3 regions of the Kitasatospora sp. NPDC048194 genome follow, and region 3 is predicted to be linked to each of the others. Evidence: riboswitches for the same ligand, from Rfam matches in the RefSeq annotation. Region 3 holds a riboswitch; each other region holds the start of a gene.
What was found. Region 3 has a riboswitch for cyclic di-AMP ahead of ACGF07_RS05160 (M23 family metallopeptidase). Riboswitches for the same ligand answer to the same signal wherever they lie in the genome.
Positions count from the first base shown of each region.

Region 1: linked by a shared signal. The riboswitch ahead of ACGF07_RS30040 (hypothetical protein) and the one ahead of ACGF07_RS05160 (M23 family metallopeptidase) in region 3 are both predicted to bind cyclic di-AMP.
Region 2: linked by a shared signal. The riboswitch ahead of ACGF07_RS08980 (NlpC/P60 family protein) and the one ahead of ACGF07_RS05160 (M23 family metallopeptidase) in region 3 are both predicted to bind cyclic di-AMP.

Region 1 covers NZ_JBIDAK010000035.1:28,520-35,591, forward strand. The annotation lists gene ACGF07_RS30030 (alpha/beta hydrolase) at 1-715, shown strand, start outside; gene ACGF07_RS30035 (MoaF N-terminal domain-containing protein) at 963-1,292, opposite strand; cyclic di-AMP (ydaO/yuaA leader) riboswitch at 1,712-1,832, shown strand; gene ACGF07_RS30040 (hypothetical protein) at 1,835-3,148, shown strand; gene ACGF07_RS30045 (hypothetical protein) at 3,234-3,836, opposite strand; gene ACGF07_RS30050 (IclR family transcriptional regulator) at 4,018-4,815, opposite strand; gene aceB (malate synthase A) at 5,017-6,699, shown strand; gene ACGF07_RS30060 (gamma-glutamylcyclotransferase) at 6,931-7,072, shown strand, end outside.
Region 2 covers NZ_JBIDAK010000005.1:82,114-89,185, reverse strand. The annotation lists gene ACGF07_RS08990 (hypothetical protein) at 1-406, opposite strand, end outside; gene ACGF07_RS08985 (NlpC/P60 family protein) at 574-1,620, opposite strand; gene ACGF07_RS08980 (NlpC/P60 family protein) at 1,847-2,980, opposite strand; cyclic di-AMP (ydaO/yuaA leader) riboswitch at 2,991-3,144, opposite strand; gene ACGF07_RS08975 (NlpC/P60 family protein) at 3,482-4,519, opposite strand; gene ACGF07_RS08970 (NYN domain-containing protein) at 4,730-6,031, opposite strand; gene ACGF07_RS08965 (hypothetical protein) at 6,398-6,661, opposite strand; gene ACGF07_RS08960 (rhomboid family intramembrane serine protease) at 6,862-7,072, shown strand, end outside.
Region 3 covers NZ_JBIDAK010000003.1:31,864-38,935, forward strand. The annotation lists gene ACGF07_RS05130 (hypothetical protein) at 1-540, shown strand, start outside; gene ACGF07_RS05135 (GNAT family N-acetyltransferase) at 537-983, opposite strand; gene ACGF07_RS05140 (hypothetical protein) at 1,021-1,767, opposite strand; gene ACGF07_RS05145 (sensor domain-containing protein) at 1,915-2,658, opposite strand; gene ACGF07_RS05150 (GNAT family N-acetyltransferase) at 2,858-3,430, opposite strand; gene ACGF07_RS05155 (hypothetical protein) at 3,473-4,345, shown strand; gene ACGF07_RS05160 (M23 family metallopeptidase) at 4,521-5,369, opposite strand; cyclic di-AMP (ydaO/yuaA leader) riboswitch at 5,382-5,541, opposite strand; gene ACGF07_RS05165 (YiaA/YiaB family inner membrane protein) at 5,740-6,030, shown strand; gene ACGF07_RS05170 (alpha/beta fold hydrolase) at 6,141-6,965, shown strand; gene ACGF07_RS05175 (WHG domain-containing protein) at 7,033-7,072, shown strand, end outside.

The DNA of each region.
Region 1 (7,072 bases), on a different contig from region 3:
GTACTTCCAGCCCGAGTACGCGCAGAAGCAGTTCCCGGCGGTGATCGTCAGCACCGGCTTCCCAGGGATAGCCGAGAACCTGATCACCCGGTTCAACTACCCGGGAGCCGCGCTCAAGCTGCTGCAGGAGGGCCGGATGCAGCCGACCGTCATGGTCCTGATGCGCCCCTCGCCCGCGCTGCCGCAGGACACCGAGTGCGAGGACATCCCGGGTGGCGCCCAGTCCGACACCTACTTCAGCAAGGACGTCCCCTCGGCGATCCAGGCGAGCTTCCGGGTCTCCACCGACCCGCAGGCCTGGGCCTTCATGGGCAACTCGACCGGCGGCTACTGCGCGCTCAAGCTGGCCATGCGCCACCCCGACGTCTTTCCGACGGCCGTCGCCCTCTCCGCCTACTACGAAGCCGCCGACGACCCGACCACCGGGGACCTCTTCGGCGGCAGCAAGCAGCGCCGCCAGGAGGCCGACCTGCTCTGGCGGCTGAGGAACCTGCCCCAGCCGGGGATCTCCGTACTGCTGGCCGGCACCAAGAAGGGCGACGGCAACTACCGGCAGGACACCGAGGCGTTCATCGACGCGGTGCACGACCCGATGAAGGTCTCGTACAGCATGCTGGAGCACGGCGGCCACAACTTCGAGACCTGGAGCGCGCTGCTGCCGTCCTCGCTGGAGTGGCTGTCCGCCCACCTCAAGGTGCCGGGCCAGGCCGTCTGACGCCGGGGGGCGGAAAACCCGAAGCCGGGGGGGGGGGGGGGGGGGGGGGGGGGGGGGGGGGGGGGGGGGGGGGGGGGGCGGGGCCGCGCGCGCGCCCCCCCCCCCCCCCCCCCCCCCCGCGCGCCGCCCCCCCCGGGGGCCCCCCGGCGCCGGCCCGGGGGGCCCCGGCCCCCCCCGGCCCCCCCCGGGGGGGGCGGGGGGGGCCCCCCCCCGCGGCCCCCCCCCCCCCCCCCCCCCCCGGCGCGTCTCAGGCCAGCCGCTCCAGCGTCCCGGTGTGCAGCTGCCCGACCCGGCCGCCCTCGCCCTCGAAGGTCCAGAAGGCCCGCACGGTCAGCTGGTTGAGGTCCATCACGTGGCTGACGGTGATCCCGCTCTGCTCCGTCCAACTGACGAAGTAGACCTCCGGGGCCACCTCGGCGACGTGCAGCAGCACGTCCTCCCACTGGCCCGCCGACTCGCCGAGGCCCTCCCAGCGCAGCCGCTTGCCGTCGGCCGAGTAGGTGTTGCGGAAGGCCGCGCCGTTGTCGGCCCGGAAGAGGTAGGTGCGGCCGGCGAAGGCGGGCAGGGGGGCGGTCATGGTGGGGCGGGACCTCTTTTCGATGGGCTCACGGCCTCATGGCTCATGGGGCGGACACTTGTGCACGGCGTAAAACGTCAGGACTCCAATTTATCCGACCGGTCCGACTCGGGCGTCCCGCGCCGCGACACCGTCCGCTTCCGGCCAAGGAGCGCCGAGCCGGCGCCGTGCGGTACGGCCGCCCCACCGGCCCGGCCGATCAGCGCGATCGGCCAACCCTTCCGCCACCCAGCGTCGTTGATCGACACCACTGTGAGCTGTGCGACAACCGGCTCGATGGAGTTGTCCGTTCACGGAGCACCTGCCTAGCCTGCAACGGGTCGTCCGCCCCCGCGGACCCCGCCGCCGGGACGCCGAGTCCTGTCCACCCGCCGGCGGGCAGCCGAGCACGACAGCGGACGGGAGCGGGGGAACCAAGGTCAGCGCCCGGCCCGTGCGCTCTCGCGCGCGGGCCCGGCTAGGGGTGAAGCCGCTCCCCGGGCGGCCGGGCAACTGCAGCCCGAATCCGACAGCTCACCTCGCAGGCGTCGCAGAGGACTCCCATGCACCAGCCTGCCCGTGGGCGCCGCGCGCCCCGCCACGCCCGTCCGTCCCACCGCGGTCGCAACGCCGCGCTCGCCGCCACCGGCGCGCTCGCCATCAGCGGCGCCGGCCTGCTCGGACTGCCGTCCGTGAGCGGCGCCCAGGCCGCCACCGGCCCGACCGTCACCCAGGACCGGCTCGCCCCCGCCGCCATGGTCGCGGGCAAGGCCGCCACCGCCTCGCTCGGCCTGCACTCCTCGTCCTGCTTCACCGCCAAGACCGTCGGCGTCGGCGTGCGCGACGCCCGCGGGACCAACCTCGACTTCCCCGGCAACGCCACCAACGTGCAGATCTGCCCGAGCGGGTTCACCTACACCAGCGGCGCCCGCACCCTGGCCGCCGGGACGTACACCGAGTTCGGCTTCTGGCAGGACCTGGGCGGCGCCTGGCACAACCTGCCCTCGCAGCAGCTGGTGGTCTCCGCCTCCGGTACCGCGACGCCGAGCCCGGCCCCCACGACCACCCCCTCGCCGACGACCACCCCGTCGCCCACCACGACTCCGAGCCCGACGAGCACCCCGACGGCGACCCCGTCCAGCCCGAGCGCCACCGCGAGCCCGAGCACCCCGGCGCCGTCCTCCCCGGTCGCCGGCAAGTCGCTGACCTGGTCGGACGAGTTCAACGGCTCGATCAGCTGGGGCCAGCGCTGGGTCGGCGACAAGAGCACCTCGTACAAGTACGGCAACCACAACCCGGACGACAACAAGCTCGACTGGCTGAACAAGACCAACGTCAGCGTCGCCAACGGGGTCGCCACCTTCACCGCCGCCCCCGGCGGGCCCACCCTGGAGAACGGCAAGCAGTCCTGGAACACCGGCTTCCTGACCACCGAGGGCTCCAGCGAGGGCTTCCAGGTCAAGACCGGTGACTACGCCGAGACCCGGGTCAAGCTGCCCTCCGGCACCGGCGCCTGGCCGGCCCTGTGGACCTGGAAGAACGGCAACGGGGAGATCGACTCCTTCGAGTACCACCCCGACAACCCGAACCTGCTGGAGCTGACCAACCACGTCAACCCCGGCAACCCGAAGTACTACACCGACGCGAGCGCCATCGCGAAGGACCAGTGGGTCACCATCGGCACCTACTACGGCGCCACCTCGGTCGACTGGTACGTCAACGGCGTCAAGGTCTTCTCGGACGGCAAGGGCGTCGGCGCGAACTGGTCCGCGTACCTGATCCTCAACCTCTCGGTGTGCGCCGGCCAGTACCACCCGGCGCCGCAGGGGACCACGCCGATCACCATGGCCGCCGACTACGTGCGCGTCTACCGCTGAGTGCCCGGTCGCGGGGGGGGGGGGGGGGGGGGGGGCCCGCCCCCCCCCCCCCCCCCCCCCCCCCCACCCCCGGATCCGGCCGCTCTCAGGAACCGGCGGCCGGGTCCGCCACGCGGACGGCGAACGGCTCCCGGTCGTTGCGTCCGTTCCGGTCGTCCGCACTGCGCACGGCGACCGACCCGCCGGTCAGCGTGCCCGGGGGCAGGTCGCGGGAGAGGCGCACCGGGACGAGCGCGGTCGCGCTGCGCCCCTCCTTCAGTCCGGGCCCGAAGACGCAGCGCACCTGGTGCCCGACGGCCGTGCAGTCCTCGGGGAAGTACGGCGGCTCGGGCGTCACCCCGTCCGGCAGGGTGACGGTGACGGTGAACGGCGAGGCCGTGGTGTCCGGGCCCTGGTTCGCGACGAAGGCGTGGACCGTGGTGGTGCCGCCGGGCGGAGCGGCGTCCGGGTCGAGCCGGATCACCTCCAGGTCGGACCTGGACGGCACGGCGGCGGGGCGCTTCGGTGCCGGTTGCGCGTCCGGCCGGGGGCCGGACCGATCGGCCCAGGACGGTCCGGCGGCCAGCACCGGGACGGTGCAGACCGCCGCCACGCCCGCCACGGCCGCCGTCCACCAGTGGGCCCGGCCGGTCCTCGATCCGTGCCGGCGTCCGGTACGCCCGTGCCCGTGCTGCCCGTGTTCCCTCACTGCTCACCGCTCCTCGCGCTCCGGCCGCCCGCGCCGTCGCCGGCGGCGCCCGCACCAGGGTGGCGCAGCGCCGGCCGCCGGACCGGCGCAACCCGCCCGCCCGTCCGCCGAACGGGGGAGTCCGCGGGTGCGGGAGGCGGGGTGTCCACCTCCCGCTGCGCGAGCCGCCGTTGACGCCACGTCAGGGGGCGAGGACCTGCCCCAGCCGGGCCGCGATCTGGTGCATCACCGGCACCAGCGAGGAGGCTCCGGCCTGCTCCTCCAGCGCCCGGATCCGGGCCTCCGGGCCGGACACCGAGAGCGCGGTGGGCGTCGGCGCGCCCGGGACGGCCAGTGCGATGCAGCGGACGCCGATCTCCTGCTCCTGGTCGTCGACCACGTAGCCGCGCTCGCGCGCCTCGGCGAGCTGGTCCAGCAGCTCCTGCGGGTCGGTGACCGTGTACTCGGTGTGCGCGGGCAGCGGGTTGGGCCCGAGTATCGCGCGCGCCTCGTCCTCCGGGAGCTGGGCGAGCAGTGCCTTGCCGACGCCGGTGCAGTGCGGCTGCACCCGCCGGCCCACCTCGGTGAACATCCGCATCGAGCGCCGCGACTGCACCTGTCCGACGTACACCACCTCGCCGCCCTCCAGCACCGCCAGGTTGGCGGTCTCGCCGGTGGCCTCCATGAGCTCGGCCAGGTACGGGCGGGCCCAGCTGCCGAGCAGGCGGCCGGCCGTCTCGCCGAGGCGGATCAGCCGGGGGCCGAGGGTGTAGCGACGCGCGGTGTCCTGGCGGACATAGCCCTGTTGGACGAGGGTACGAACCAGTCGGTGGATGGTCGGCATCGGGAGGCCGGAACTGGTGGAGAGCTCGCTGAGCGTGGCCACGCCGCCGGAGTCGGCCAGCGCCTCCAGGAGTTGGAAGGCTCGCTCGACGGACTGCACGCCGCCGCTCGCGCGGTCGGAGCCTGTCGTCGATGCTGTGTCGGGGGTCGCAACCACCGGCGTTCCCTTCGCTGTCGGGGAGGAGTAGAGTCCCGGCGACCTCTTCAACAAACCGTTGAAATTCTGTATCGCGGAAACTACTCTCCACCTTACAGAATCGAACTCGCCGACAGGCGGGTATCGATCGAGGAAGTTCCCGAGGAAGTTCCCACCGGAACTCCCTTCGCCAGGCTCAACCGTCTTAGGAGTGTCCTGCTCATGGCTGCAGATCAGGGGCCCTCCCCCAGCCTCCGGCCGGGGGTACCCCCAATCGCCTCCTCTCCCGCCGCTCCGGTTGTCACCGTCGCCGGTCCGCGCGTCCACCGGGCGGAGGAGGTGCTCACTCCGGAGGCGGTCGCCTTCGTCGTCGGCCTCCATCGCGCCTTCGAGGGCCGCCGGCAGGAGCTCCTGGCCAGGCGGAGGAGCAGGCGCGCCGAGATCGCCCGCACCGGCACGCTGGACTTCCTCCCGGAGACGGCCGACGTCCGGGCCGGGGACTGGAAGGTCGCCGAGGCGCCGCGCGCCCTCCAGGACCGCCGGGTCGAGATCACCGGGCCCACCGACCGGAAGATGGTCATCAACGCCCTCAACTCCGGGGCCCGGGTCTGGCTCGCCGACTTCGAGGACGCCACCTCCCCGACCTGGGAGAACGTCGTCAGCGGCCAGGTCAACCTGATCGACGCCTTCGAGGGCCGGATCGACTTCACCAGCGAGGCCGGCAAGGCCTACACCCTCAAGCCCGCCGCCGAACTCGCCACCGTCGTGGTCCGCCCGCGCGGCTGGCACCTGGACGAGAACCACCTGCTGGTCGACGGCGTCCCGGTGGCCGGCGCGTTCGTCGACTTCGGCCTGTACTTCTTCCACAACGCCGCGCGGCTGCTCGCCAGGGGCGCCGAGGACCCCAACTCCGGCCCGTACTTCTACCTGCCGAAGACCGAGAGCCACCTCGAGGCCCGGCTGTGGAACGACGTGTTCACCCACGCCCAGGCCGAGTTGGGCATCCCGTACGGCACCGTCCGCGCCACCGTGCTGATCGAGACCATCACCGCCGCCTTCGAGATGGACGAGATCCTCTACGAACTGCGCGACCACGCGGCCGGCCTCAACGCGGGGCGCTGGGACTACCTGTTCTCGATCGTCAAGAACTTCCGCGACGCCGGCGAGCACTACATCCTGCCGGACCGCAACAGCGTCACCATGGCCTCGCCGTTCATGGCTGCCTACACCCGGCTGCTGGTGCAGACCTGCCACCGGCGCGGCGCCCACGCGATCGGCGGCATGGCCGCGTTCATCCCCAGCCGCAAGGACCCCGAGGTCAACGCCGCCGCGCTGGAGAAGGTCAAGGCGGACAAGGACCGCGAGGCCGGCAACGGCTTCGACGGCTCCTGGGTCGCCCACCCGGACCTGGTGCCGGTCGCCCGCGCCTCCTTCGACGCCGTGCTGGGCGAGCGCCCCCACCAGAAGGACAACCCGGGGCCGTCCGAGCCGGTCACCGCGGCCGAACTGCTCGACATCGCGGGCGCGGGCGGCACCTGCACCCACGCCGGGCTGCACAACGCCGTCCAGGTCGGCATCCGCTACATCGAGGCGTGGCTGCGCGGGCTCGGCGCGGTCGGCATCTTCAACATGATGGAGGACGCCGCCACCGCCGAGATCTCCCGCTCGCAGATCTGGCAGTGGATCCACAACGGGGTCGTGCTGTCCGACACCGGCGAGAAGGCCACCGCCGAGCTGGTCCGCACCCTGGTCGCCGCGGAACTGGCCGAACTCCGCACCGAGCTGGGCACCGAGGCCTACGACGCCGGCCGCTGGCGCGAGGCCGCCAGGCTCTTCGAACAGGTCGCCCTGGCCGAGGAATTCGCGGACTTCCTGACCCTCCCCGCGCTTCCCCTGCTGGGCTGAGCACCAATCTATCCGCCGGGGCCACTGCTGCCGCCTGCCGGGCTGTAGCAGTCGCGCCGCCCCTTTGCTCCGTTCCGTACGGCGACGAAATCCACCTGTCCTCTTCGTCGCCGTGCGGAACGGTCCTTTGGCACGCCCTTCTCCAGGCCCTGTGGCGGCGGCCTTCCACGGTCTCCGCGCCCGCAGCGGCCCTTCTGCCACGCTTTTCAACCCTCGTGAGGAGTCACATCCATGGCGCGCGTCTTCTTCAACGGTCAGGCGATGGTCGGCGGACCGTTCCACGGCAAGGTCGCCGACGCCCTGATCGGCCCGGCCCGGACCGCCCCCGGGTACCGGTTCTTCTCCATCGACCACAGCGGCGGGACGGACGTCT
Region 2 (7,072 bases), on a different contig from region 3:
GGCCCGGCCAGGCGCTGCCCCAGACGGCGCTGACGGCCGGCACCGCGCGGTCCGCCACGGCGACCAGCCCGGTCGGATCGGGTCCGCCGGCCAGGCCGAGCACCAGGCAGCGCTCTCCGGGGGCGGTGCGGACCTCGCCGAGGTCCCACGGCGCCGGGGGCCCGCCCGCGGCTTCCTCCCGCTCGACCCGCCAGCGGCCCGCGGCGCGGACCAGCTCGATCCGGCGCGGGTACACCACCGGGTACTCGTCGTACCCGGCGATCCGCACCGCCAGCTCGGCGGTGGCGGTCGATCGGTCCGGCCCGTCGCCCGGGGAGAGGACCAGGTCGCGGTAGACCGCCTCGGCCCCCGCGAGCCCGGACCGGGCGGGCAGCGAACCCGCCCGCTCGGCCAGCAGGCCGGCCACCTCGGCCTCCCGGTCCGCCGGCCGCCCGGCCGGGGCCGCCGGCGCGGCGGGCGGCAGCGACAGCTGGGCCAGCCCGCCGGCCGCCAGCAGCAGCGCAGCGCGCCGGGACAGGACGCAGCGGGCCGGGCCTATCGGAGGGTGGTCGTCCGGGCCGGAGGGGGTCGTGCTCAGAGCCGTACCACCCCGGAGACCGGCATCGTGGTGACGCTCTCGTACCGCACCTTGGCCCCCGGGTACGGGGCGTGCACCATCACCCCGCCGCCGGCGTACATCCCGACGTGGTGCATGTCCCGGTAGAAGATCACCAGGTCTCCCGGTCGCGCCTCGGAGAGGCTGATCCGCTGCCCGGCGTACGCCTGGGCCTGCGAGGTGCGCGGCAGGGTCACTCCGGCCTGCCGCCAGCTGTAGTACATCAGACCGGAGCAGTCGAAGGCGCGGGGCCCGGTGGATCCGTAGACGTACGGCGAGCCGATCATCCGCACCGCGGCGGCCAGTGCGGCCGCCCCGCGCTCGGAGGCCGGCGGGGTGGCGCCGAGGTCCAGCCGGTCGGTGCCGCGGGTGGCGCGCTGCTCGGCGTCCTTGGCGTCCTGGACGACCATCCGGGCCCGCTCGGCGGCGCCGAGGCCGTTGAGCAGCTTCTGCGCCGCGGCCAGCCGCTGCTGGATCTGCTGCTTGTTCTCGGCCAGGGAGCGCCGGGCCTGGTCCAGCTCGGCGAGCTTGCCCGCGGTCTCGGCGCGGCGCTGGTCGAGCCGGCGCTGACGGGTGACCAGCTCGTGGAGGGTCTCCTGCTGCCGCTCGGCGGCCTGGCCGAGGGTGCGGGCGCGGGCGAGGTAGGACTCCGGGTCGCTGGAGAGCATCAGCTGGGCGGTCTGGCTCATCCCGCCGCCGCGGTACTCGGCCCCGGCCACCGTCGCGAGGTCCCCGCGCAGCTCGTTGAGCTGGTCCTGGGCGGCGGCGACCTCCGCCTGGAGGGCCGTGGTCTCGCTCTGCAGCCGCTTCTGGGCCTCCTGCGCGGCGTTGTACTTCTCGGATGCCTGCTCGGCCTCGTCGTACAGCTGCTCGACCTGGGCCTTGACGTCCTTGCGGTCGGGCGCGTCCGGCGCACCGGGAGCAGCCTGGGCGCTGCCGCCGGTCGCCACACCCAGGGCCGTGGTGGCGGCCGCGGTGAGCACCAGGGCGCGGGCGAGCAGGTGGGAACGGCGGTGCACGGACATGGCGGCGGCGGCTCCGATCTGCAGCGCGGCCCCGCGGCCGCACCCCGGTGGGCGGCCGTCGAGCGGGAGTCCGGTGGCAGACGTTAGCGAGTCCGGGCAAGCGAGTCCAAACCCCTCCGGACCCGAATATTCGCCCCCTAATCGGACATCAGCCCGAGCCGCCCGCAAAGCCGCAGGCCCGGCCCTCCGAGTGGGAGGACCGGGCCTGCGGAGGCCTTCGGACGGATCAGACCCGCACGATGGAGGCCAGCGGCATGTTGGAGACCGCCTCGTAGCGGACCGAGGCGCCCGGCTTCGGCGCGTGCAGCACCTGGCCGTTGCCCGCGTAGATGCCGACGTGGTGGGCGTCGCTGTAGAAGATCAGCAGGTCGCCGGGCTGGGCCTGGGAGATGTCGGAGCCGATCCGGGTGCCGGCGCCGGCCTGCTCCTGCGAGGTGCGCGGCAGCGACACGCCGACCTGGTTGAACGCCCAGACCATCAGACCGGAGCAGTCGAAGGAGCTCGGGCCGGTGGCGCCCCAGACGTACGGGCTGCCGACCTTGGAGGCGGCGGCGGACAGCGCGGCGGCACCGTGCGAGCTACCGGGCGCGGCCGGCTTGACGACCGGCGAGGAGGAACTCCCGGAGCCGATGTCGGTGCGGCCGCTGTCGCGCGAGGCGCGGTCGGAGGCGGCCTGCTGCTGGGCGGCCTTCGCGGCGGCGTCGGCCTGGGCCTTGGCGTCGGCGGCGGCCTTCTCCTCGGCCTGGCGGATCGCCTGGCGCTCCTGCTCGGTCAGGGTGTTGAGCAGGTCCTGTGCGGCCTTCAGCTTGTTCTGGACCTCGTCCTTGGAGGCCTTCAGCTGCTGGGTGGTGGACTCCAGCTCGGTGAGCTTGCTCTGGGCCTCGCTGCGGTCCTGGTCGAGCTTGCGCTGCTGCGCCTGGAGTTCCTTCAGCTGGTTCTTCTGGGTGTCCCCGGCCTGGTTCAGCGCGCCGGCCTGGTTGAGGAAGTTGTCCGGGCTGGAGGAGAGCATCAGCTGGACGGTCGGGGATATGCCGCCGTTGCGGTACTGCTCCCCGGCGATCTCGGCGAGGCCGCCCTGGAGGTCGGTCACCTGGGCCTGCTGCCGGGCCACCTGGTCCTGCAGGCCGGAGACCTGCTTCTCCAGCGCCTGCTGCTTCTCCTGCGCGGCGTTGTACTTCTCGGTCGCCTGCTCGGCCTGCTCGTTGAGCTGGTCGACCTGCTCCTTGACCTGGTCCTTGGTCGGCTGCGGGTCGGCGTGCGCGCCGGACTGCGCGGAGAGGGCGACGGCCGCCGCGGCGACACCGGTCATGATCGAGACCCGGGCGCGGCTGGCGGGCTTGGGACGGCGATGGGACGCCACGAAGGCGGACTCCTTCTTCCTACGTCCGCCTACCGGGTGAGCTGACGGGTTCGGGCCGGAAGCATGCCCTACGACGCCTCACGGCCGCGGTACCGGCCGACCTGGCGCCGATTCACCCCGGAGGAACGTGGTTCCCCGGCTCCGCTCCACAGCGCCCCGGACTGCTGGGCTCCCCTGTCGGACAGTCGTTTCGAGCTGCCCCGCTGCTTCGCGAACTCGGCGGTAACCACCGCCGCCACCCGGGCTGGGTGATCGACAGTGCGGTGGTTCGGGGCACGACCCTAGTAACTGAACCGTGATCCGTTCAAATCCTTGTCAGAAAAAATCCAGAAGATGACCCATGTCCCCTTGTGAAAATGACCGTTGGTGATCGCCGCCGCACGGAAAGCTGATCAAACCTCAAACAAGCGGCCGAAGGGCGGGTGAACCCGAAGCGCCACCCCGGTCGGGGGTGGCGCGGATCACAGGGCCGGAGCGCGGCCCCTCGGGCGTGTCGGGCCGTCAGACCCGGCGGATCGTGTTGATCGGCATCGCGTCGGCCTTCATCACCTTCACCACGTCACCGGTGTGCGGCGCGTGGACCACCATGCCGTTGCCGATGTACATCCCGACGTGGTGCCGGTCGCTGCCGTAGATCACCAGGTCGCCCGGCTGGGCCTGGTCCAGCGAGGGCACCCGGGTGCCGACGTTGCCCTGCTCCTGCGAGGTGCGCGGCAGCGAGACGCCGGCCTGGGCGTACGACCAGACCATCAGGCCCGAGCAGTCGAAGGTGTTCGGGCCGGTGGAGCCCCAGACGTACGGCGAGCCCTGCTTGCTCATCGCCTTGGCCACGGCCACGGCCGCGTAGCCGCTGGCCGGCGGCAGGCTGCTGAGGTCGACCCGGGCACTGCCGCGCGAGGCGCGGTCGTCCTGCTGCTGCTGGGCCCTCAGCGCGGCGCGGTCGGCGGCGCTGAGCGAGTTCAGCAGGTCCTGGGCGGCCTTCAGCTTCTGGTTGACGTCCGCCTTGGCCTGGTTGAGGTCCTTGGTGGTGGAGTCCAGCGAGGCCAGCACGGCGGCGGCCTCGGCCTTCTCCTGGTCCAGCCGGCGCTGCTGGTCGAGCAGGCCCTTGAGCGCCTCGGTCTGGCTGGTGCTGGCCTGCTGGACGCTGGAGGCCTTCTCCAGGTACCCGGACGGGTCGGAGGACAGCATCAGCTGGACGGACGGGTCGATGCCGCCGGTGCGGTACTGCTCGCCCGCCACCTCGGCCAGGCCGGTCTGCAGCTGGGTCATCTGGTCCTGGCTGCGGGCCACCTGGTCCTGCAGCTGGTCGGCCTGCTTGCGGAGCTGGTCGGCCCGCTCCTTGGCGCCGTTGTACTTCTCCGCCGCCTGCTCCTGCTCCTGCTGGAGCTGGTCGATCTGCGCCTTGACGTCGGCCTTGTTCGGCTGCGGCGCGGCGTGCGCGGCGACCTGGGCGGAGAGGGCGACCGCGGTCGCAGCGGCAGCGGTGAGCACGGAGACCCGCGCGCGGCTCGGCTGCTTGGGACGGCGGTGGGAGGCCAAGGGAGCGGCTCCTTCTTCCATGGGACTCACCCGATCGAGTGAGATTCCGGAAAATAGGTTTGACGCCAGACCCTAGTGAAGATCTATCCGTTTTGCCACTCCCCCGAAGGCGTGAACTCCGGTTCCCACGCTGACTTCACGGGATCCGCACACCCTCGCAAAACGGGCACTGACCAGGCGTCACGCCGGACCGAACGGCACCGCCCGAGGTCAGGGCCGGGCCAGCCGGTTCAGCAGCAGGACCGAAGCCACCGGGCGCGCGCCCGCCTTCCGCACGCCCTCCGCAACCTCCCGGTCGGTGGACACCACCACCACCGGACGGCCCTGCGGCTCGGCGCGCACCAGACGGCGGATCAGCTCGTCCGCCGTCTCTCCGGTCCGGCTGAACCGTACCCGAACCCCGCGCGGCGGCGCCATGATCACCGGAACGTCCAGGTCCTGCCCGTCGAACACACAGGTGACCTCCGCCTGGGTGCGCTGGGCCAGCATCGCCAGTCCGCCCAGCAGCCGGATCCGCTGCTGCTCCAGCGGCAGCGTCGGATAGCCGGTCTTGGTCACGTTGTAGCCGTCCACCACCAGGTGCACCTGCGGGATCGCCAGCAGCTGGTCCAGCAGCGCCGGATCGTCCTCGGCCAGGCCCCGCCGGGCCACGTCGTGCGGCGAGGCCGCTCCCGGCACCACCGCCTCCACCAGGTCCGCCGGGCGGATCTGGGAGACCGGCAGCGCCAGCTCCCGCTGCAGTCCCTGCGCCGACTGCAGCACGGTGTCCAGCAGCAGCCGCAGCCGCATGTCCTCGACGCTGCGCCCCTCGCGGGCCGAACGGCGGCCCTGCTCGGCGGCGTTCTCCAGCTCGGACACCCGGTGCCGCAGCCGCCGCGCCTCGCTCTCGGCCGCGCTGCGCTCGGCCGCGGCCTGCGCCTTCGCGGCCTCCAGCTCCCCGGTCACCCGCCGGGTCTCGGCCTGCGCCCGGCGGGTGTCGCTCTCCAGCGAGCGCACCTTCTTGCGCAGCGACTCGACCTCCCGCCGGACGCCCTCGAACTCCGCGCGCTGGCGGTCCAGGTCGGCCCGCGCGGCCGCCCGCACCTCGGCCAGTTCCGCCTGGAGCTTCTCCACCAGCCGGCCGGCCTCCGCCGCCGCGTCCTCGGCCCCGGCCCGCTCGACCTCCTCGCCGGCCTCGGCGACCAGCCGGCTCCAACCGGCCGACCTCACCAGGTAGGCGGCGGCGGCGACGTCCATCGGATCGGCGGCGCCGGGAACGGTGCCCGACTCCAGCGCCTTCACCAGGTCCGGCTGGCCCAGCCGCAGCCGCTCCGCTATCCGCAGCCGGAAGGCCGGCTCCGACTCCAGCGCCGCCGCCAGCGCGGTGGCCGCGTACTTGGCCCGCCGGGCGGGGGTGAACTTGACGTACTGACGCAGGCTCTGCGGCAGCTCCGCGGGCGGCAGCCCGCCGAGCGCGTCCGAGGCCAGGCCGACCACACGCCGGCGCACTCCCTCGGGCAGCGGCCGGTCCAGCTTCTCGACGGACCGCTCCGCGGCGGCACCGGACCCGGCACCGGACCCGCTGGTCTCGGCTGCGGACCCACCGGACCGGTCGGCGGACTCGCTGGTGTCAGCCGAAGCCTGCTCCGGCGAACCGGCATCCGGCAGAGGTGCCTCGGGCGGGACCGCCCCGGCGCCCCGCCCCGGTGCCGGCGCAGCGGGCTGAAGTCCCTGCGCGTCCGCGGGCTCCCTCGCTGCGTCCACCACGTCCTCGGCTCCGATCCTGGTCCAGCGGGGGCGGCCGCGGCCGCCCCGGTCGTCACGCTCCGTGCGTCTTGTTCTGTATTGTCCCGTGCGGCGGACGGGCGCGTCGCGCTCCGTCCGCCGCACCGGCGGGAATCAGCCCTGCTCGGCAACGCCCTCCGCGGCCCCGGCGCCCGGACGCGCCACCAGTTCGACCTGGTCCACCGCGTTGCACCAGCGGCAGCGCACCGACTCGACGGTCTCGCTGAGCACCTCGGTCTCCTCGACCTCGGAGTCGCCGGCCAGGTCGAAGTGCAGGAACTCCGTCACCCGCGCGGTGCGGGTCACGTCGAAGCGGGTGAGGTTGCCGCACAGGGTGCAGCGCCAGCGCGTCTCGGCGGTCAGGGCGGGGACGGTCATCGGGGGATCCTCTCGGCTGGTCCCTGGGTGGGCTAGGCGCTCCCCCCGGGGCCCGGCGTCGGCGGCGGGAGGCGGGAATGCCCGCTCCCAGCCTATTGCCTGGGGCAACCGCCAGGACCACCGGTTCTCGAACACGGGGGCTAGCCCACCTGCCGTAAACCGCCGTGTCACCGGCGCCGTCCCCAGGGATGCTTGGCCCCATGGCGCTCGCGGCCACCGACCACACCGACGCGCGGGACGGCCGCCCGACGGTGCCCGCCCCGGCGGTCACCTATGCCCTGATCGCCGTCAACACCCTGGTCTTCCTGCTCGGCCCGGCCGCCGGGCTCAACCCGCTGTACGGCCGGGACCAGGCCCGGGTCTGCGCCGAGCAGCGGTACGAGCAGCGCTGGGGCGCCGTCCCCGCCGAAC
Region 3 (7,072 bases):
CCGCCCTCCTCCGGCTCCCCCGCCGGGCCGGAGGGCGTGGTCGCCGAGGTGCGTTCGACCGCGACGCGCTCGGCGCTGACCGCCGACCAGGTGCGGAGCCTCTTCGCGGACGGCTCGGAGGGCCGCCGGATCCAGGCGCTCGCGCTGATGCAGGGCGATCCGGCGCTGGCGGACCTGCCGAGTGTGCTGGAGGCGATCGAGCACCCGCGGTCCGGCTTCGAGCAGTACCACGCCCTGCTGGCCGCCCGGGGCCTGCTGTCCCGGCTGCCCGCCGCCGAGGCGCAGCGGCTGCGGGACGCGGTGGCGACGCAGCTGGTCGACCCGAGGGGGATCCCGTACGGGTCGGACCGCAGTTGGCTGGCGGAGAAGATACTGTCCCGGCTGCAGGTGGCGGCCTTCGTCCCGGCCCAGCCCGCAGGCCCGGAGCCGTCGGCCCGACCGGGTCAACCCGCTCATCCGACTCAACCGGCGCAACCGGCTCAACCGGCTCAGGCAGCCCGACCCGCCGGGTCGGCGCCGTCGGCCGGCGAGGACTCCTAGAGGGTGAACCGCAGTTCCGGCTGCTCCCACGGGGTCCTCGGCTGCGGCGGGCGGGTTCCGGTGCGTTCGGCGCCCATCCGGAGGTAGAAGCCCTCGGCGGGCGGGTGCGAGACGACCTTGACCGCCGTGATCCCCGCCTCGCGGGCGCGGTCGAGCATGTCGGCGATCAACAGCCGCCCGGTGCCGAGCCCTTGGGCCTCGTCCGCGACGAACATCAGGTCCAGTTCGGCCGGTTCGCGGATCAGCGCGTAGAAGCCGAGCAGCCGGTCGTCGGCGGCGTCGACGGCCATCCGCACCTGGTGGCGCTCGACGTAGTCGGGCGTCACGGCGTAGCCGTCGATCATCGCGAAGTACGCGCCCCGGTAGGCGGTGGAGGCCTGGATCAGGGCGGTGAGCCGGTCGGCGTCGGCCGGCTGGGCGGGCCGGATCGTGGTCTCGCTCATGAGCTCCGAGTATAGGAGCAAACCGCTCCAGTGACCATTACCGATTCGGGGCTCGCCGCGACTCCCGGCGGCGCCGGTCGGCGGTCCGCAGCACCAGCACCCGGCGGGTGCGGCCGCCCTCCCGGCGGACACTGCGGACCTCGCTGGAGATCCGGTGCCCGCCGAGCGCGTACCGCAGCCGGTCGAGGTGTCCGCAGCGGCGCCCGTACCCGTCGTGCAGCGGCTGGACGCGGACCTCGCCGTCCGGGGCGGTGACCCGGACCAGCTCGATGAGGGCGGCCAACTGTCGCTCGGGGCAGAAGAGTTCGGGGTACGCGAAGAGCAGGTAGCCGCTCAGGGTGAGGGCGAAGGTGCCGTCGGCGAAGGGCAGCCGGGGCAGCGCGGCGGCCACGTACCGCTGCGGGTGGGCGGCCGAGTCGGCGGTGAACAGCCGACGGGCGCGGTCCCAGCTGCGCAGGTAGCGCTCCGGCCGGTGGCGGCCGGCCTCGGGGTAGAGGTGCGGTCGGGCCGCCATCGCGACGGCCATCGACTTCCGGGCGGCCAGCGCCTGGGCCTCCACCGCTGGCAGCGGCAGCGCGTACGCCGGGTCGGCGGCGATCACCCGGCAGCCCAGCTCGCGCGCCTCGGCCGCCAGGCCCGCCGCGCCGCCCGGGCAGTCCAGCAGCGGCCCCGGCAGGGCGGCCAGCCCGGCGCGGGTGAGGTCGAACAGGGCGCAGTACTCGTCCAGCGGACGCGAGGTGACCAGGACGTCGGGGTCCGGTGCGGGGGCGGGGGCGGCGGACACGCGGTCATCCGAACACGTAGCGATGTCCTCCGCATCCGGAACGCGTCCGGACGCATCCGAGAGGAAGTCAGGAGCGCCCGGCGCGCCCCCGGCAAGCGCCCGGAGTGCGCCGGACGTCCCGCGCGCACCCGGGGCGTGCCCGGCCGTTCAGCGGCCGAGCAGCCCCACCGCGGCGGCCCGGTTGACGTTCGTCAGACCGCGGACCAGCCGGGCGGTGAGGAAGACCAGCAGCAGTCCGGCCGCCGAGAACGCGGCAATCTGCCAGGTGCCCTCGATGTAGTAGACGTGCCGCACGTGGTGGCTGTCGGTGAAGTCGAACACCCGGTACCCGCGCCAGTCCGTGAAGGTGGGGAAGACCCAGTGGTAGACGGGGTAGAGCGCCATCGTCCAGCCGAGCAGCAGGAACACCAGCGTCATGCTGAAGCTGAACACCGCCCACGGGAACATCACCACCTGGTACAGCACGCCCTTCCAGCCCGCCGCGTCCGCCAGCCGCGCGGTGACGGCGCCCCAGCCGCCCGGACGGACCTGACGCACCGGCGCCGGGCCGGGGACGTCCACGCCGAGCATCCCGCGCACCCGGGCCCGCTCCAGCCTTCCGAAGCCGCGAGAGGCGGTGGTCAGGCCGGCCAGCACGGGCAGGCCGAGGGCGGTGACGAAGGTGCCGAGGCCGAAGCAGAGCATGGTGATCGTGACGGTGAAGGCGGCGATGGCCACCGGCAGGCCGGTCAGCGCGTAGCCGACCTCGCGGTAGTAGGAGGCCGAGAAGGGCGCCCGCCAGAAGGACGGCGGCAGTTCCGTCCGGCGGGCCCCGGCGAGGCGCCCGGCCCCGTCCTCGTGACCGCCCAGGGCGCCCCACTCGTGGTCCAGCGTGCTCCGGCTGCTGCTCATGTCCCGTTCCCGACCCCTCGGTCCGTCGTGCTCCGATCCGACGTCGTCGAGTCTGGTCGAACCGCAGGTCGGCGGGTATCCGGGGGACCGGCGGATCGGGGGTGGGGTTAACCCCCCGTCCCGGCCCGCCGCCCGCCGGTCCGGCGGGGCACCCCGACCGGGGCGCTCGGGCCGGCCGGGCCGCTCGGGCCGGCCGGGGTCATTCGGTCGGGCCGGGCCACTCGTCCACGAGCAGCGAGTACTGGTGGGAGTCGGACCAGACGCCGCCCTTGTGTACGTCGTGCCGGATCCGCCCCTCCAGCCGGAAGCCGAGCTTGGTGAGCACCCGCGCGGCGGCCGGGTTGTCCACGTCCGTCCGGGCGGCCAGCCGGTGCAGCCCGAGCGGCCCGAAGGCGAACCCGCAGAGGAGCTCCGTGATCTCGGTCGCGTAGCCGCGGCCCCACACCTCGGGGCGCAGTACGCAGCCGAGCTCGGCGGAGCGGAACCCGCCGACGGTCAGGCCGGCGTGCGCGACCGGCACCGCCTCCGCCGGGTCCTCGGCGTCCTCGCGGCGGCAGACGGCGAGCTGGTAGGTGCTCCGGTCCTCGGCCATCGCCTCCTCCAGGTACAGCTCGAGCTGGTCGGCGCAGGTGTCGCGGTCCCGCGGGCCGAAGGTGAGGTGGCGGGTCACCTCGGGGTCGCCGAGCAGCGCGTGCAGCGCGTCCACGTCCTCCGGGGTGTGGTGGTACTCGCGGATGGCCAGCCGGGGGCCGGTGAGTCGTACGGGGACCATGGGTGCCGACCCTACCCGCGCCCGGCGGCTACCGTTCGGGGCATGAACGACGATGACCTGCGGCTCGCTCCGCGCACCAGGGCCGCCGACCTGCTCGCCTGGGCGGCCGAGCAGGGCCGCGCGCCGGTGGCCGAGGCGCCGCTGCGCACGGTGCTGGCGCTGCTGGAGCTGGGCGAGGGCAGGATGCACGACGGCTGGCCCGAACTGACCTCCGCCGCGGTGGAGCACCTGCTGTACGAGCGGCTGCACCTGTACGTCCAGCCGGCGCCGGACGCCGATCCGCTCGCCTACGGCGACGCCGTACGGCTGCTGGTCGACCACCAGCGGGCGGTGAAGCGGCTGAACGCGAAGCGCCAGGAGCGGCTGCACGCCGAGGCCGAGTGGCAGGGCGAGGTCGCGGCGGGGCTGCTGCGCCGCGCCGACCTGGTCACCTGGCCGCGGCTGTACGCGGTGCTGCTGCACGCCCACGGGGTGGACACGGCGGACGGCGCGGCGGTGCGGGACTGGCTGACGGGCTTCGCCGGGCTCGGCGAGGAGGAGCGGCTGGCCGGCTACGAGGCGCTGGTGCCGGCCGGCTGGCTGGACGAACCCGCCGAGCAGGGCTGGGGGCCGGGCCGGGTGCTGTCCGTCGGCATGGCCACCGATGGTGCGCGGCGGCTGCTGGAGCAGGGTCTGATGCGGCGCAGCTACCGCAACCTGGCCGAGCTGACCGCGCTGGGTCGGCCGATGCCGGACGAACTGGCCGGGGACTTCGGCCGGTTCGAGGCGGCGGCGGCCGAGGTGGCGCTCGACCTGTTCGGCGAGTGGACGGTGCCCGGGCTGCCGCGGCTGCTGGTCGAGGAGTTCCCCGAGCTCGCGCCGGAACCGGGGCCGGAGGAGATCGACGCCTACCTGGCGCAGTTGCCGGCGGAGTGAGCAGTCCGGACGGCGGAGTGACCGGCCCGGCCGGTGGTGGACCGACCGGCCCGGCCGTCGACGAGTGGGGTGGACGCGTGGCCAGGCCCCGGGGCGCACCCGGGGCCCGGCCGCCGAGACCGTGGCGGCCCGGAGACCCGGCGGCCCGGCGGCCGCGGCGGGTCCGGGGGGTTCGTTAGGGGGTGAGGCCGCGCTGCTCGAGCCAGGTCTCCGGGTCGACCGGCGCGCCGCCGTCCGGGCGGACCTCCAGGTGCAGGTGCGGGCCGGTCACGTTGCCGGTCGCGCCGACCTTGCCGATCTGGTCGCCGGGGGCGACCTTTCCGGAGCCCTTGATGATCGACGAGAGGTGGCAGTACCAGATCTCGGTGCCGTCGGGCAGGGTCTCGACGATCCGGTAGCCGTACGCGCCGGACCAGCCCGCCGAGGTGATGGTGCCCTGGCCGACCGCGTACACGGGGGTGCCGGTGTCGGCCGCGAAGTCCAGGCCGGTGTGCAGGTGGGCCCAGTAGCGGGCGCTCTGGCCGTAGTGGGCGGAGAGGTTGTAGTCCTTCACCGGCAGGGTGAGGGCGGCGGCCTTGGCGCGCTCGGCCTCCTCGGCGGCACGCTTGGCGTCGGCCTCCTTGGCGGCGGCCTTGGCCTCGGCCTCCTGAGCGGCCTGCAGGCGGGCGCTCTCCTCGGCGGCGGTGCGCTGGCTGTCGGCCTGCTGCTGGATGCGGGCGGCGAGCGCGAGGCCGGGGTCGGCGGCGAGGGTGACCGGCGTCTCGTCCGGGGCCGCGACGGCGGGCGCGGCGGCCGGGGTGGCGGAGGCGAAGCCGGTGGCGCCCAGGGTGGCGGCGACGGCGGTGACGCCGAGGAGCGGGGAGGCCCCGCGGGTCTGACGCGGCATCCGGTGGCGGTTGGCCTCGACCTCCGGGGCGAACCCGTCGGCGCCGAGGGACTCGGTGCCGTCCGGGCCGGGGTGGTCGAGGAGCTGGGTACCGGCTGCGGGGCCGGCCGGGTGTGCCGGGGTGTGCGTCGACGCCACGGAGGCGCGCTCCTTTCCTTCCTTCGCGCCTACCGGGTTAGCTGACGGGTTCGGAGCAGGAAGGTCTCCTACGGCCGGGCCTGGGCCCCGCCGATTCACCCCAGGGAAACGTGGTTCCCCGGCTCCCTGGCCTGCCCGGAGGCCGGCCGGTGGGATTAGGCGACGGCGCACGGTGCCGTCTTGGGTACGGCGTTGACGACCGCGCTGCGTTATCAAACGTTAATCCTAGGAGGCCCTGATTCCAAGCCATCCGCCCGGGACGACCGGGGTCCAGGTGATCGGACGTCAACGAACGACCCGTCATTCACCCGGGTTCATCTGAGTACTCCTACTCATGTGCGACCCTTCGACGCCGTCGCATCCTGTCGCCATGACCGCACCGATGCAGACCCGCACCACGGCCGCCTACTACGCCCAGGCCGTCCTCTCCTTCGCCGTCTCCGGCGTGGCCCTCGCCGCCGGGATCGCCTACCTGCCCGTCGGAGCGTGGACCCGGGCGTTCCTCGGGATCGGCTTCCTCTACACCGTCACCTCCGCGTTCACGCTGGCCAAAGTCATCCGGGACCGGCAGGAGTCCGCGGACACCGTCGCCCGGGTCGACCAGGCGCGGCTGGAGAAGCTGCTGGCCGAGCACGACCCGTTCCGGGTCGAAGGGGTCTGAGCCCCCTCCCGGTCCGACACGGGGACGAACGGCGGGGCGGCGGCCTTGACGGCTAAGGCTATTAGCCGTAGCTTTTTGGCTATCGGCAGCACGCACCGTGGAGGACCACCGTGAACGGCACCAGCACTCCGAGCACCCAGTACCTCGACGTCCCCGGCGGCCGGATCGCCTTCGACGACACCCGGCAGGGCGACGGCGCCCCCGTCGTCCTGCTCCCCGGCATGCTCGACACCCGTCGGGCCTACCGGCACCTGCACCCGCTGCTCACGGCGGCCGGGCACCGGGTCATCACCATGGACCTGCGCGGCTTCGGCGAGTCCTCGATCGTGTGGGAGGACTACAGCCCGGCCGCCATCGCCACCGACGTCCTCGCCCTGCTGGACCACCTCGGCATCGAACGGGCCGTCCTGGTCGGGCAGTCCTACACCGGCGCCACGGCCGTCAAGGTCGCCGGGGACGCACCCCAGCGGGTCGCCGGGATCGCGCTCATCGACTCCTTCGTGGAGCACCGGTCCAACGCCCTCATGCGGGGCGTGATGGCCGTGATGGGCACCGCACTGGTCCACTGGCCCGCCGCCTGGGGCCTCTACCTGCGCAGGATGGCCTTCCCCGGCCCCCGGCCCGCCGACCTCGACGCGTACGTGGACGGCCTCGTCGCCGCCCTGCGCACCCCGGGGCGCAGGACCGCCACCCGCGGGCACGTCACCGGGGACTCCGCGCCGATCGGCTGGTGCGCGGCCGTCCGCTGCCCCTCGCTCGTCCTGATGGGCAGCAAGGACCCCGACTTCCCGGACCCGGCGGCCGTCGCCGACCGGCAGGCCGCCGCGCTCGGCAGCCGGAAGGTGATGATCGAGGGGTCCGGCCACTACCCGATGGCCGACAACCCGCAGGCCGTCGCGGACGCCCTGCTGCCCTTCCTCGGCGAACTCGCCTGAAGTCGCCCGGAACCGCCTGGAACCGCCCGAAGCCGCCGGCCCGCGTCCGTACGGAGAACCCGAACCCATGCCCCGAGTAGGACTGACCCCGGAGCAGGTCGTCGACC